DNA from 2 places in the Micromonospora sp. NBC_00362 genome. Region 2 is predicted to be linked to the other one. Evidence: riboswitches for the same ligand, from Rfam matches in the RefSeq annotation. Region 2 holds a riboswitch; the other holds the start of a gene.
What was found. A riboswitch is a leader RNA that binds a small molecule or an ion and turns the genes downstream of it on or off. The one in region 2 is predicted to bind cobalamin.
Positions count from the first base shown of each region.

Region 1: it holds a riboswitch for cobalamin, as region 2 does, so the genes downstream of both, OG992_RS07820 (CbtB domain-containing protein) here and cobN (cobaltochelatase subunit CobN) in region 2, are expected to answer to the same signal.

Region 1 is NZ_JAPENH010000001.1:1,683,115-1,690,447, forward strand. It holds gene OG992_RS07795 (aldo/keto reductase) at 1-929, opposite strand, end outside; gene OG992_RS07800 (ATP-binding cassette domain-containing protein) at 926-1,744, opposite strand; gene OG992_RS07805 (ABC transporter substrate-binding protein) at 1,744-2,796, opposite strand; gene OG992_RS07810 (ABC transporter permease) at 2,837-3,844, opposite strand; gene OG992_RS07815 (amidohydrolase) at 4,168-5,046, opposite strand; cobalamin riboswitch at 5,312-5,467, shown strand; gene OG992_RS07820 (CbtB domain-containing protein) at 5,502-5,705, shown strand; gene OG992_RS07825 (CbtA family protein) at 5,696-6,466, shown strand; gene OG992_RS07830 (histidine phosphatase family protein) at 6,463-7,059, shown strand; partial or broken gene OG992_RS07835 (TetR family transcriptional regulator) at 7,107-7,283, shown strand; gene OG992_RS07840 (phosphotransferase) at 7,325-7,333, opposite strand, start outside.
Region 2 is NZ_JAPENH010000001.1:946,271-953,603, reverse strand. It holds gene cobN (cobaltochelatase subunit CobN) at 1-1,743, opposite strand, end outside; cobalamin riboswitch at 2,024-2,153, opposite strand; gene OG992_RS04135 (MBL fold metallo-hydrolase) at 2,494-3,000, shown strand; gene OG992_RS04130 (helix-turn-helix transcriptional regulator) at 3,094-4,053, opposite strand; gene OG992_RS04125 (MFS transporter) at 4,112-5,407, shown strand; gene OG992_RS04120 (hypothetical protein) at 5,415-5,750, opposite strand; gene OG992_RS04115 (RNA polymerase sigma factor) at 5,878-6,459, shown strand; gene OG992_RS04110 (hypothetical protein) at 6,452-7,171, shown strand; gene OG992_RS04105 (hypothetical protein) at 7,160-7,333, opposite strand, start outside.

The sequences.
Region 1 (7,333 bases), 740 kb from region 2:
ACCTGGGCCTCGTCCCGCATGCCGACCACTGTCGAGACGACGGCCGGGTGACGACGGACGAACGCCAACGCCGCCTGGGGCAGCGTGACGCCGTACATCTGACAGACCCGCGCTATCCGGCGGGCCTGGTCGATCACCTCTGCCGGCGCCTGCTGGTAGTCGTAGACGGCGTCGGGCGGCGGCATGTCCCGGGCCAGCAGCCCGGAGTTGTAGACCCCGGCGACCACCACACCGACGTCGTGGGTCTGCGCGACGGGCAGCAGGTCGGTCAACGCGCCCTGCTCCAACAGGGTGTACCGGCCGGCGCACATCACCACGTCCACGTCGGTCTCCGCCACGAAACGGGCCAGCATCGCGGACTGGTTCATCCCCGCCCCGACGGCCCCGATGACGCCCTGCTCCCGCAGCTCCACCAACGCCGGGATCGCCTCGCGGGCGGCCTGCTCCCAATGCTCGTCCGGGTCGTGCAGGTACACCACGTCGATCCGGTCCAGGCCGGTGCGCCGAAGGCTCGCCTCCAGGGAACGGCGTACGCCGTCGCGGCTGAAGTCCCAGACCCGGCGATGGTCGGCGGGGACGTCGAACCCCTCCGGATCCCGCCGGTGTGCCGTCTCCGGGGACGGCACGAGCAGCCGGCCGACCTTCGTCGACACCACGTACTCGCCGCGCGGGCGTAAGCGCAGGGCCGCGCCCAGGCGTCGTTCGGACAGGCCCAGCCCGTAGTGCGGCGCCGTGTCGAAGTATCGGATGCCGCCCGCCCACGCGGTGTCCACGGCGGCGGCGAACTGCTCGTCCGACGTCGCCCGGTAGAGATTGCCGCCCTGCGAGGCGCCGAAGCCCAGTGGGCTCAGCCGCAACGGCGACCCGACGGCGTTCGAGGTCGCCCGACGGCCGGGATCCTGCGCGCCCCGCTGGACGGCAGCCGTCACCGCTCGTCCCGATCCACGCTGGTGCTGCCGGTCATCGCCGCGACCAGGTCGTCGGTGGTGACCTCGTCGGCGCGGAGTTGGGCAGCGCGTCGACCGAGGCGCAGGACCTCGACCCGGTCGGCGATCTCGAGCACCTGAGGCATGTTGTGGCTCACCAGCACCACCGACATGCCGGCGTCGCGGGCACGCCGGACGACGTCGAGCACCCGCCCGGTCTGGACCACACCCAGGGCCGCTGTGGGCTCGTCGAGGATGACCACGTTTGTCGCCCAGATGATGGCGCGGGCCACCGCCACGCACTGCCGCTGCCCACCGGAGAGCATCGCGATCGGGGTGGTGACCCGGGGGATCCGTACGCCGAGTTCGTCGAGGGCGGCGGCAGCGCCGTGGCGCATGGCGCGTTTGTCCAACAGTCCGAGCCGGCCGAGTGGTCCGGAGCGGAGGATCTCCCGGCCGAGATACAGGTTGGCGGCCACGCTGAGGTCGTCGGCGACGGCGAGGTCCTGGTAGACCGTTTCCACCCCGGCCCGTCGGGCATCGACCGGAGTGGAGAACTGGACCGGACGGCCGCCGACCCGGATCTCGCCCTCGTCCGGCGGATGCACACCGGACAGGGTCTTGATCAGGGTGCTCTTGCCGGCGCCGTTGTCGCCGATCAACGCGACGACCTCACCGCGGCGGACCGTGAAGTCGGCGCCCCGCAACGCCTCGACGTGCCCGAACCGCTTGACGATGCCGCGTGCCTCAAGGACCGGCGGTTCCGTCTCGGTGGGTTGCTGGTCGCTGTCGGCGGTGGCCGTTGGAGTGCCGCCCATCACTGCACCGGCGGGTTGGCGCAGCTGGGCTCGAGCACCGCCTTGATCTCCGCCGAGTCGATGTTCTCCTTGGTGACGAACGTGACGCCGGTGTCGGCCGATGCCAGCGGCGCCTTGTCACGGAGGTGCTTGACCATCTTGTCGACGCCGAAGTAGCCCATCTTGAACGGGTTCTGCACGACCAGCGCCGAGATCTGGCCGTTGCGCACTCCGGCGATCTCGTCCGGGGCGGCGTCCCAGCCGATGATGACCACCTTGCCGGACTTGCCGGCGGCCTGGATGGCCTGCGCGGCACCGAGCACGCTCGGCTCGTTGGCGGCGAAGACGCCGGCGAGCTTGGGGTTGGCGGTGAGGATGTTCTCGGTGACCCGTCGGGCTTCGTTGACGTCACTGCGGCTCGGCTGCTGGCCGACCAGCTTCAGGTTGGGGTACTGGGCGAGACCGGCCTTGAAGCCGTCGACCCGCTCGGTGTTGGTCTGGGATCCGGGCTGGAACTCGACGAGCGCCACCTCGTGGTTGCCGGGGCCGAGTTCGGTGGCGAGCAGCTTCGCCGCCTCGGTCGCCGATGCGCGGTTGTCGGTGGCGAAGAGGGGCACGTTCGACGGCTGCGGGCTGGTGCCGGAGTCGATCATGGCGACCGGGATGTTGGCGCTGAGCGCCTTGTCGGTCGCCGGTGCCAGCGCGCTGGAGTCGGTCGCCGCGTAGACGATGCCGTCGACCTTCTTGGTGACGAAGTTCTGGATCAGGTTGACCTGGCCCTCGACGTCGGTCTCGGTGGTCACCCCGTCCCACTGGACGGTGACGTCCCCGGCGCGCTGCGCGGCGCACTCGGCGCCGGCCTTGACAGTGTTCCAGTAGTCGGCTCCGACCGCCTTGGGTACGACGGCGAGCTTCAACGGGCCGCTCGCGTCCTTGGTCGCGCCGTCGCCGCCGTCCCGGACCTCGACCCCGCCGCAGGCGCTGAGCAGGGCGGTCGCCGCGGCCGCGGCCAGGATCGCCTGCGCGCGCAGGAGTCGTCCTCGCGTCCGCCGGCTGGTGGTGGTGTGTGCCATGGTGTGTGTCCTTCCTCGTTCGGACTCTCGGAATGGCATGTCAACCCCGTGATTCCAGCCGCCGGCGGCGGTACTGGTCGAAGTAGACGGCGGCCCAGATGATCACGCCGACGATCACCTGCTGGTAGTGGATGCTGATGTCGAGCAGGACGGCGCCGTTGCGGACCAGGGCGATGAGGAACGCGCCGATGATGGTTCCGACGATCCGGCCCTGCCCACCGAACAGGCTGGCTCCGCCGATGACGGCGGCGGCGATGACGTCGAGTTCCAGCGAGATCCCGTAGTTGGGCTGGCCGGAGTTGACCCGGGACGCGGCGATCATGCCGCCCAGCCCGACCAGCACGCCGGCCAGCACGTACACCCCGGTGAGGTGCCGCCCGACCCGGATGCCGGAGCGGCGGGCTGCCTCCAGATTGGAGCCCATCGCGTAGGTGTACTGACCGAAGCGGGTCTGGGAGAGCAGAAAGGCGACCCCGACGGCAACCAGGACGGTGATCACCACGGCGAACGGGATGCCGAGGATCTGCCCGTTGCCGAGCAGTTGGAAGGATCGGGGCAGGCCGTAGACGCCGACGGCTCCGGTGATGATGAAGACGAGGCCGCGGCCCACGGACATCGTCCCCAACGTCGCGATGAACGGCGGAATCCGGGCCACCGTGACGAGCAGCCCGTTCAACAGCCCGGCCAACGCGCCGACGCCGATGGCGACAGCCGTGGCCGCCCAGAGCGAGAAGCCGAGGTCGCGCACGACCATCGCGCCCAACACGCCGGCGAGCGCGGCGACCGATCCCACCGACAGGTCGATGCCCTTCGTGATGATGACCATCGTCTGGGCCGTGGCGATGATGGCGATCACCGCCGTCTGGGCCCCGATGTTGAAGAGGTTGTCGGCTGTCAGGAAGTAGGGACTCGCGAAGGACAGGGCGATGAACAGGACGACCAGCGCGGTCGCGGCGGTGAACTCGGAGACGGCGTGGGAGATCCGTTCCCGGAACCAGTCGCTGAGTTCGCCGCGCTGCGTGCCGGCGGTTGCCTCGGCGCTACTCATCGTCGGACCTGACCTCCCCAAGCGTGGCGCCGGCGTCCGACGGGGACCCGCCGACGAGCCGAACGCCTGTGAGCGACCGACCCCGCTCGGACGGCGGTGCGGCTAGGCGCCCGCACACCCCTCGGAGATAGGTCGGATGTTTCCCACGATCAGGCGTTACCTTGCCACGCATTCACGTATGTTGCCAAGGTCTTGCGAGCATGTTTTGCCATCGTTACCTGCGCCATCGAAGCCATACGTCAGACCAAATCGACATCGACTGCCGCCGCTAGCATGTTATCGATAACATGCTATGTCCCCAGGTCGAAAAGGGCGCTGCCGTCTCAGGACGGGGCCAGCCGGTAGACCCGGCCGGCGGTCTGACGCCAGATCGCGGCCCGCTCGTCGTCGGACAGCGGGTCCAGCAGGTCACCCAGAACGGTGACCCAGCGGGTGTACGAGGTGGCGAGCAGGCACACCGGCCAGTCCGAGCCGAACATCAGCCGATCCGGCCCGAACACGTCGAGGGCGTACTCGACCGCGGGCCGCAGGTCGGACGCCGTCCAGGACCCGCCGTCCACCTCGGTCACCAGGCCGGAGAGCTTCGCCGTGGTGTTGGCCTCGGCCGCGAGCGCCCGTAGGTCGCGCTGCCAGTCACCGAGATCGGCACGCCCGAGCGGGGGCTTGCCGAGGTGGTCCAGGACGAACCGCACCTGGGGCATGTCGCGGACGAGCCGGACGGCCGCCGGCAGCTGGCTGTGGCGCACCAGGAGGTCGAAGGCGAGGCCGGCGGCACCGACCGCGGCGATGCCGTGCCGCACGTCGGGACGGTCGAGATAGGTCGGGTCGGGTTCGGACTGGACCAGGTGCCGGATCCCGACCAGTCGTTCGCCGCCGCGCGCCCTGCGGAGTCGGGCAAGGCGGCGGTCGACATCGGCGGCGCTCAGGTCGACCCAGCCGACGACCCCGGCGATGAGCGGGTCGTCGGCCGCGATGCCGAGCAACTCCGGCGTCTCCGACCGAACGGCGACGGACTGAACGACAACGGTCTGGGTGACCCCTGCGGCCCGGGTCGCCGGGGCGAGCTCGAGCGGCGTGAAGTCGTCGTCGATCGCGGCCATGGTGTGCGGATCGATCCAGGGCTGTGGGTGCCGCGCCCGGACCCAGAGGTGATGATGCGCGTCGACGATGCCCGGTCGTCGCGCGACGTCGCCGGTCGTCACGGGACCCGCCCTGGCGCGTTCTCGTCCACCTCACACCCCGCCCAGCCGCTGATCGAGCCCTCCGGGTCAACCCGGAGCCACAGAGTCGATCTGGCAGGTTGACCATGTTAGCGGTAACAGACTGTTGTTGAGTCCCGGAACGCGCGTCACGACCAGCTTCCGGCAGTGTCGCCTTTTGGTCTGACGAATCCACTGGCACCTGCGGCCGATCCGCCTCGTCGGCGTACCGGTATGTGGACGCGTTCGGGGCGCGGGGCCCGGGTTGACCGCCTGAGGCGGCACCGATACCGTCGACCCACTATCTGCGGCGACGCGAGGGAAGCCGGTGTGAATCCGGCGCGGTCGCGCCACTGTGAGCGGTTTCCCAACCACACCTGGGGGCCGCGAGCCAGGACGCTCGGTCGTCCGCAGCCTTGCGATGGGGACGCGTCATCCCTGGGGAGGTTCGTGTATTCATGTCTAGCTCCGCTTCCAGCCAGCCGGTGGTGCACCCCGCTGGCAGTGCCCGTCTGCTGTGGACAGCTCTGGCGACCGTTGCCGCACTCACCCTGCTGGCGTATCTCGTCGCCTTCGACCAGGGCGCGGTGTCGCGCAGCGGGATGTACCTGCACGAGTTGATGCACGACGGCCGGCACCTGCTGGGCGTCCCGTGCCACTGAACACCACCGCCGCTCCCCCGTTCCTCGCCGTCCTCGTCCGCGGGCTGCTGGCTGGCCTGATCGCCGGCCTGCTGGCCGGTGCGTTCGCGTACGTCGCCGGCGAACCGCACGTCGAGGCGGCCATCGCCATCGAGGAGGCGGCGGCGCACGCCGAGCCCGCCGCTGGTGCCCACGATCACGAGGACGCCCTGGTCGGCCGGACGGGTCAGCGCGGCGGGCTGTTCCTGGCCACCGGCCTGTTCGGGGCCGCGATGGGTGGCCTGCTGGCCACGGCGTACGTCCTGCTGTCCCGTCGGCGGCGCGGCGACGACGACGGACGGTCGGGTTTGCTGCTGGCCGGCGCGGCGCTGCTCGGCGCGGTGATCGTGCCGTTCCTCAAGTACCCGGCGAACCCACCGGCGGTCGGCGACCCGGCCACCATCAACCAACGGACCGTCACCTATCTGTTGATGGTGGTGCTCGGGCTGGTGGCCGTGTGGGCCGGGTCGCTGGGCTACCGGTCGGTCGGCGCCCAGGCGCCGACGTGGTTGCGCGCGGCTGCGGCCGTGGGCGGGTTCCTCCTGGTCACGGCAGTGTCGTACGTGGTGATGCCGTCCTTCCAGGAGGTTCCGGCGGACTTCCCGGCGACCCTGCTGTGGAGTTTCCGACTGGCCTCGCTCGGCACCCAGGTCGTGCTCTGGACCGGCATCGGCCTGCTGTTCGCGGCCCTGATGCACCACGAGCGGCGTCGCCGGACCGGCATCGCATTGCCGAGCACGTGACCGGCACCAGCCTCCGGCTGGTCGCCCACGGTCACACCGCCGCGCTGCGCCGCGCCCGCTTCGGCGGCGTCGACGACGGCCTGGACGAGGGTGGCCTTCGTGCCGCCCTCGCCCAGGCCCAGGCGGGCGCTGACCGGCGTGGGCTCCTCGGCGTGAACGCCACCTGCCTGTCCAGTCCCGCGGTGGCCGCTCGACAGACCGCCGACGCCTTCGGCCTGCTGCCGACGATCGAGACGGCGTTGGCCGACTGTGACTACGGGATCTGGTCCGGACGGACGCTTGAGGAGATCGCTGAATCGCAGCCACAGGCGCTGCACGGCTGGCTGTCCGCTCCGGACTCCGCGCCGCACGGCGGTGAGTCCGTCACGGCCGTGCGGGATCGGGTCGGAAGCTGGTTGGACGAGCAGCACCGAGCCGGCGGACGCGTCATCGCGGTCACCCACCCACTGGTGATCCGGGTCGCTGTGGTGCACGCCCTCGGTCTTCCGGTGGCAACGTACCGGCAGGTGGACGTGGAGCCCCTGGCCGTCGTCCGGCTCACCAGTCAGGGCACGCGCTGGCAGCTCCGACTGGGCGCGCCGCGAGCAGGTTGAGGTCGAACCGAACGCCGCGTCGGTGGGCAGCCCTTGCAGAACGCGTCGTGACAGCAGCAGAACCGCCTGTCCCCGCGACCAGCCACACCGCCGGCGAACCGGCCCAGCGTCGCCGTCGGGACGCGGCCGAGACCCGGCAGTTGCTGCTCGACGCCGCTCGCCAGCGCTTCGCCCGGGACGGCTACGCGGCCACCACCGTCCGGGACATCGCCGACGGCGCGGGCGTCAACGTGGCGCTGAGCCCGGCCGGGGGCTCGGCTCTGCCTCAGCCGAC
Region 2 (7,333 bases):
GCCGTAGGTCTCGGCGCGGGCCATCGGCGGGACCAGGTGGTCGACCACCACGGCGTGCGCTCGCCGCTTGGCCTGGGTGCCCTCGCCGGGGTCGTTGACGATGAACGGGTACACCAGCGGCAGGTCGCCGAGGACCGCGTCGGGCGCGCAGTCCGCGGCCAGGCCGAGGCCCTTGCCGGGCAGCCACTCCAGGGTGCCGTGCTTGCCCAGGTGCACGACGGCGTCCGCGCCGAAGCCACCGTCCGCGGCGGGCGCCGTCAGCCAGCGGTACGCGGCCAGGTAGTGGTGGCTGGGCGGCAGGTCCGGGTCGTGGTAGATGGCGATGGGGTTCTCCCCGAAGCCGCGGGGCGGCTGGATCAGCAGCACCACGTTGCCGAAGCGCAGCCCGGCGAGCACGATGTCGCCGCCCTCGGTGTACAGCTCGCCCGGCGGCTCACCCCAGTGCTCCCGCATCCGCTCCCGCAGCTCGGCCGGGACCTGGTCGAACCAGCGCCGATACGTCGACCCCGGTATCCGGGCCTCGGCGGCGGCCAACTGCTCCGGGGTGAGCCACTCCACGTCGTGACCACCGGCGGCGATCAGCGCGTGGATCAGCGCGTCACCGTCGCCGGGCGGTGGCGCGTCACCCAGGTCGTAGCCGGCCTCGGCCAGCGCGGCGAACAGCCGGACCGCCGAGGCCGGCGTGTCCAATCCGACGGCATTGCCGACCCTGGAGTGCTTGGTGGGGTACGAGCTGAGCACCACGGCGACCCGCTTGTCGGCGTGCGGCACGTACCGCAGCCGGGCGTGGCGCACCGCGATCCCGGCGACCCGGGCGGCCCGCTCGGGGTCGGCGGCGTAGACCGAGAGCCCGTCGGCGTCGATCTGCTTGAACGAGAACGGCACTGTGACGATCCGGCCGTCGAACTCGGGGATGGCCACCTGCATGGCGGCGTCCAGCGGGGACAGGCCGGCGTCGCTGTCGGCCCACTGCGCGCGGGTGCTGGTGAGGCAGAGCGCCTGGATGACCGGCACGTCCAGGGCGGCCAGTGCGCCGACGTCCCAGGCGTCCTCGTCGCCGCCACCGGAGGCGTCGGCGGCGACCGCACCTCCGGCCGCGAGCACAGTGACCAGCAGCGCGTCACAGCGGGCGAAGAGCCCGAGTGGGCCGGCGCCCGCGGTCAGCCCGCGCAGCGAGCCGCAGAAGATCGGCAGCGGGTTACCGCCGGCTTTGTGGACCGCGTCCGCGAGCACGTCGACGAAGTCGGTGTTGCCGGCGAGGGCGTGTGCCCGGTAGAAGACGATTCCCACTGTGGGCCGGTCCGGGTCGGCGGGGTGTTCGCCGTGCACGCCGTACGCCGGGGTGGGCGCGGGTGCGGCGAATCCCTCGCCGGTGAGCAGCACCGTGTCGGAGAGGAACCGGGCCAACTGCCCGAGGTTGTCCGGACCGCCCTCCACGAGGTACACCAGCGACTGGGTGACGACCCCGGACGGCACCGTGGAGATGGCCATCAGCTCGGCGTCGGGCAGCGCCTCGCCGCCGAGCACCACCGTCGGCACGCCGGTGGCGAGCACCGCGGCGAGGCCATCCGCCCACGCCTGCCGACCGCCGAGCAGGCGTACGACGACGAGGGCGACCCCGTCGAGCAGGGCGGGCACCTCCTCGGCGGCGACTCGGGCGGGGTTGGCCAACCGGTAGTCGGCGCCGCTGGCGCGGGCGGCCAGCAGGTCGGTGTCGGCGGTGGACAGCAGCAGGATGCGCACGGCATGCTCCGGAAAGTGACGCCCTGGACCCTCACGGGGGTGACCGGGGCGATGCGAGTGGGTACGGCGTCAGCCGGTACGACGGCCCGCGCGAACGGCGCACCGACGCATGCGTCGGGGCCGGACAGCGCCGGGCGATCAGCTCAGCGGTGCCGGTGGCCGGTGTCCTTGGAACGCACTGCCTGGAGCGCGATACGACGATAGTCGTCGATGAATGAGACGCCGTGCGTCATCGGGTCCTCCTCGGGTGTCCACGCCCTGGGGTACGTCCCGACGGCCGAAGTATCCTGGCTTCCGGATCGACGCTCTCCCCCGGCCTTCCAACCGCAGACACACGGCCGTGACTCACGAGGGGGGATCGCTCCCCGGTGACAGTGGCGGGACCGCGTCGGATTCGCACCGACTTCCTTCACTGCCGTCAGGCCGCGAATGCTGCCACACCGCCGCGCCGCCGGTCAACGCCGGTCCGACCCCGCCGGGCGGACGGGACTCATCGAGATTCAACGATTAATACGAGCGCGACTCCGCGCGACGGAATGCCTCAGATCAATGTGCGACGTCCTTTGCTCTGCTTACCTATGTGCACCAGACACGGAGCGTCACCGGCGCCTATAGGTAAGCAGAGCAAAGGTGGCCGGACGAGTCCTGACCTGCGCCGATCCTCCGGCAGGGCGGTGCCGGCCGACACCCTCACCTAGGATCGGCGAACGCCACACCAGTGTCCGCGATCAATCTCGGAGGTCGATCATCATGGTCGCCCCGCAGTTCCATCACCTGGCGGGCCGTGTCTGGCAGTATCCGGGCGATCCCGACCCGGAGGCGGTCCAGGCCGGTGTCGCCGTCGTCGCCGACGAACGCGGCAGTGTGATGATCGACGCCGGGCAGAGCCCCGCGCACGCCCGCGAGATCCAGGCCGCGCTGGCCGCCGCCGGGCTTCCGGAGCCGCGCTGGCTGGTCTACACCCACCATCACTGGGACCACGTGTGGGGCGCCTGCGCCTGGCCCGGCGTGGAGATCGTCGGGCACGAGACGGCCGTGGCGCTGCTGCGCGCCGAGGCCGCCCGGCCGTGGAGCCACCCCTACCTGCAGGAGCAGATACGCGCCGATGCCCGCCTCCGCCCGAGCTTCTCAGCCCGCGCACGCGCGATGGCGTCCTGGGAAGACTTCGCCATCCTGCCGCCGACCCGCACCTTCGCCGACCTGGACGAGCTGCCGGTCGGGGTCGAGCTACGCCACGTCGGCGGCGGGAGCCGATGACGCTCGAGCAGGCCCGCTCGGCCGTCGAGGGCGCCTGATCCAGGCGGCAAACGCTCTCCGGCACCGGGTGCGGGCACCTGACGCCGTGACCCTTCAGAACGATGAGGCCCCGGCCACCAGCGTCCGTGCCGCATCCGTCCACCAGTAGAGGACCTCCCGGCCTGACCGGCGCTTCTGGAGCAAACCGGCATCCGTCAGCACGCGCAGGTGACCACCGACGGTACCGAGCGGCAGCCCGGTCGCGGCGACCACGGCCGTGGTGCTGACCGGCTCAGCCGCCTGCACCAGAATCGTGCTCCGCGCGTTCCCGAGCAGGCGGCGCAGTGGATCCGGGGTGGTGAGAGCCGCCTCGGCGAAGATTCCCGTCACCGGATAGACGATCCCGAAGCGGTCGGGCAACCTCCAGGAGATCCAGCCTCCCCGGCAGTGGGCCGCGAAGAACGTCAGCGTCCCGCCGCGCACGTCGGACGGTGGGTAGGGCCGCTCCTCGACCTGCAGCCGGCCGTTGCCCAGCCAGCGCGTGCCGGGCCTCATGTCGTTGAGGACCCCGGACCATCCGTCCCGGCCCAGCCGGGAGATCCGGGACACCACGTCGGCGCGCAGCACCGACTGCCGGCGCGGCCAATCCGCCTCAATGGTGTGGTGCCAGACCCAGCGCAGGAGAGCGGCCGTCCGGCTCGCCAACCCCGAACCGCGCAGTTCCGCAGCCAGCGGAGAACGTACGTGGGCCAGATCGGCACGGATCCGGTCATCCGGCAGCGATTCCAGCTCCACGAGTTCGTCGTCCAGCGTCATGTCCGGACGGGCGGGCGGCACCGTCAGGAAGTCGGCCATCCAGGAGGACGATATGGCGTGCGCCAGAATGGCCCGGGTCACCGGGTCACCGTCGAGATAGCCCCGGAAGGCATCGACGTGCTGGTCCCGCCAGACCCGATGCCACGGAAGCGGCTGAGCCCGGCGCAGGATATTCAGCGCCCCCAACGTCTCGGTGAGCTGCGAGGTGCCGAAACGCGCCCGCGCCATCACTTCGGCGTCGACCAGGAACACCGCCACGTTTCGCCTCCAGTCGAAACTCTAGGGAGGTGCCGCAGGATGTCGCAAGCTCCTGGCCATGCACAGCGACACCCAACCAGGCGACCCGACGACAGTGAGCACGCGGAACTTCAACGCCCTGTGGGCCGGTGCCGCCATCACCAACCTGGCTGACGGCGTCGTCAAGCTGACAGTGCCTCTGGTGGCCGTCTCGATGACGGACTCCCCTGCGCTGGTCGCCGGTGCCACCCTGGCCAACACCCTGCCCTGGTTGCTGTTCGCACTGCCCGCCGGTGCCCTCGCCGACCGGGTGGACCACCGGCGCCTGATCATGACGATGGCCGCCGCGCGCGCCCTGGTCCTCGCCGTGCTCGTGGGCGCCGTCCTCGTGGACGCCCTCCCGCTGGCCGGCCTGTACGCGGGTGCGCTGCTCCTCGGCACCGCCGAGGTGTTCGCCGACACCACCCGGATGTCGGTCGTGCCGATGGTCATACCCCGCAGTCGCATGGAATCCGCGTTCGCGAAATTGACAGCGACCGAGACCGCGGCCAACGAGTTCATCGGGCCCCCGCTGGGTGGTCTGCTCGCCGCCGCCGGACTGGCCGTGGCACTCGGTGCCGGCGGCGTTGGTTACGCAGGCGCACTACTCGCACTGGCAGTCATGACCGGTCACTACCGCAGCAGCGGTCACCCCGGACCGAGGGCGAAGCTTCCGGGCCTCCGCGTCGACATCCGCGAGGGCATCCGGTACGTGTGGCAGGCAAGAATTCTGCGGTCCCTGCTGCTGGTGGCCGGTGCGGCGAGCGGGTGCTGGGCGGCCTGGATGGCGGTCATCGCCGTCTACGCGATCGCACCCGGACCGATGAACCTGAGCCACGCGGAATACGGCCTGCTGATCGGAGCCCTGGGGGTGGGCGGCGTGGTGGGAGCCTCCGCCGCACCCTTTCTCACCCGCCGCCTCGGACGGCGGGTCGTCCTCGCCGCGTCGATGGCGAGCTTCGCCGTCCTGCTGGTAACACCGGCCATCACCTCGTCCCCCCGGCTGGTCGCCGCGGCGACCGTCCTGGGCGGCGCCGGCTCCGGCGCGTGGAACGTCACCTACAGCTCGCTGCGCGCACTCGTCGTGCCCGACGAGATGATGGGGCGCTACAGCGGGGTCAGCCGCCTGACCAGTTGGGGTTCCATGCCGCTCGGGGCCCTGGCCGCCGGCCTCACCGCCGAACTGGTCAGCGTCAGAGCGGTCTTCTGGGGCGGAGCAGCTCTCTGCGTCCTGGTGCTCACCGTGACGGTACGAACTGTCACCTCACCCGAATTCCGACTGGTGCAGGCCCGCGCTACCGCTCTCCACGAACCCGCGCCGGCCCAGCCGCACTGACCTGGCCTCAGCGGGCATGGCGCTCCGGGTGGGCCCGGCTCCAGGTCCGCATCCGTTCCGGGTAGCCGGTGCGCGCCGCCTCGTACAGCGGCACCGCGTGCTTGCGGGCGATGGACCCGGCCGCGCGCGGCGTTCCGGTACGGCGGCGGATCCACTCGCCGTCGTGCGCGATCGCCACCACAGTGGTGTCCGTCGCGGTCGTCTCCGGCTCCAGGTAGAACTCCACCCCGCGCCGGGTGGCCACGAACGCCTCCAGCGCCGCGAGGTCGTCGCGGGTCGCCTCCCGGTCCAGCTTCGTCGGGGTCGCCTCGGCACCCCGTGACCGGCGGTTGAACCAGCTCATGCCCGCCCCTCTCCTCGACGTCCCTCCAGTGCAGCACCGGTTCCTGGCAATACGCTGCACGCCGGATGGGAGAGAGCTGACCCACGTCGGGAAATCCCCGTGGAACCCGCGGCGGGTGGGCGGTGTCATGAGTGTGATCCGAACGGAGGCTCCCCTGGACGACGAGGCGCTCGTCACCCGCGCTCGGGCAGGTGACCTGGAGGCGTACAACCTCCTGGTCGCCCGGCACACCGCGTCCGCGTACCGGACCGCGGTGCTGCTCGGCGCGGGCTCGGACTCCGAGGACGTCATCCAGGAGGCGTTTGTGAAGGCGTACCGGAAGCTGTCCCGATACCGGGGTGACGCGTCCTTCCGGTCGTGGCTGCTCGCGATCGTCGCCAACGAGACCCGCAACCTGCACCGCTCCCGTGGCCGGCGCGACGGGCTCGTGCTGCGGGCGGCGGCAGCGGACCCGACGTCCGAGATCGCCGAGGACGATGCGGTCGGCGGGGTCCTCGCCGGTGAGCGCCGGGCGTCGCTGGTACAGGCGCTGCGACAACTGCCGGTACGGGACCGTGAGGTGATCGTCTGCCGGTTCTTCCTCGATCTCACCGAGGAGGAGACGGTGTCGGCTCTGGGCTGGCCCCGGGGCACTGTGAAGTCGCGTACGTCCCGGGCGCTGGCGAAGCTCCGTGGCCTGCTCGACAGTGCGGAGGTCCGGCATGGGTGACCTCGAACGGGAACTGCGCGACCTGTCCACCTGGCTGGACACCCCCGATCCGCCCGACGTGACCGCCCGCGTCCGCGTACGGCTCGGCACGCCGTCGCCCCGGCGGCGCCGGTGGCGGTCGCTCGCCGCGGTGGCGCTCGTCGCCCTGCTGGTGGCGGTGTTGCCGCCGACGCGGGCCGCGATCGCCGACGCCGTCACGGGGCTGCTGCGCTTCGCCGGGGTCAGCATCGCCACCTCGCCCGCCCCGACGCCGCCCGCCGGCACCGCGTCGCCGTTGCCCGGGCAGCGGACCGTCGCCCTGGACGAGGCCCAACGGTCGGTACGGTTCCCGATCCGCCTGCCGGCGATGCTGGGCACGCCCGAACAGGTGCTGGTCGCCGACCCCGACGCCACGGGCCGGTACCGGGTGGCGACGCTGCTCTACGACGGGGGCGCGCTGCGCGTCGACGCGTTCGACGGTCACCTCGACCTGGCCTTCCACAAGGAGGTCAGCCCGCCGGGCGCGAACTGGGTCCAGGTCAACGGCGACTTCGCCGTCTGGGTCGACGGCCCGCACGCGTTGTCCTACGTGGACCGGGCGGGCGAGATCCGCCGGGAGACCGCCCGACTGGCCGGCTCGACCCTGATCTGGCAGGACGACGACGTGAGCTACCGGATTGAGGGCACCCTCACCAAGGCCGAGGCGATCGAGATCGCGCGCTCACTGGGCTAGGAACCCGGCGGGCGTGGGCGGTGTCGGAAGGGTGGACGAGTCGTCGACGCGTACCGGAAGGGGTGAGATGGTTTCCTGGGGCAGGTTGACGCTGGCATCCTCGGTGGTCCTGCTGGCGGGGTGCACGACCACGACCAGCGGAGCGGCGCCAACGGCGGGTGC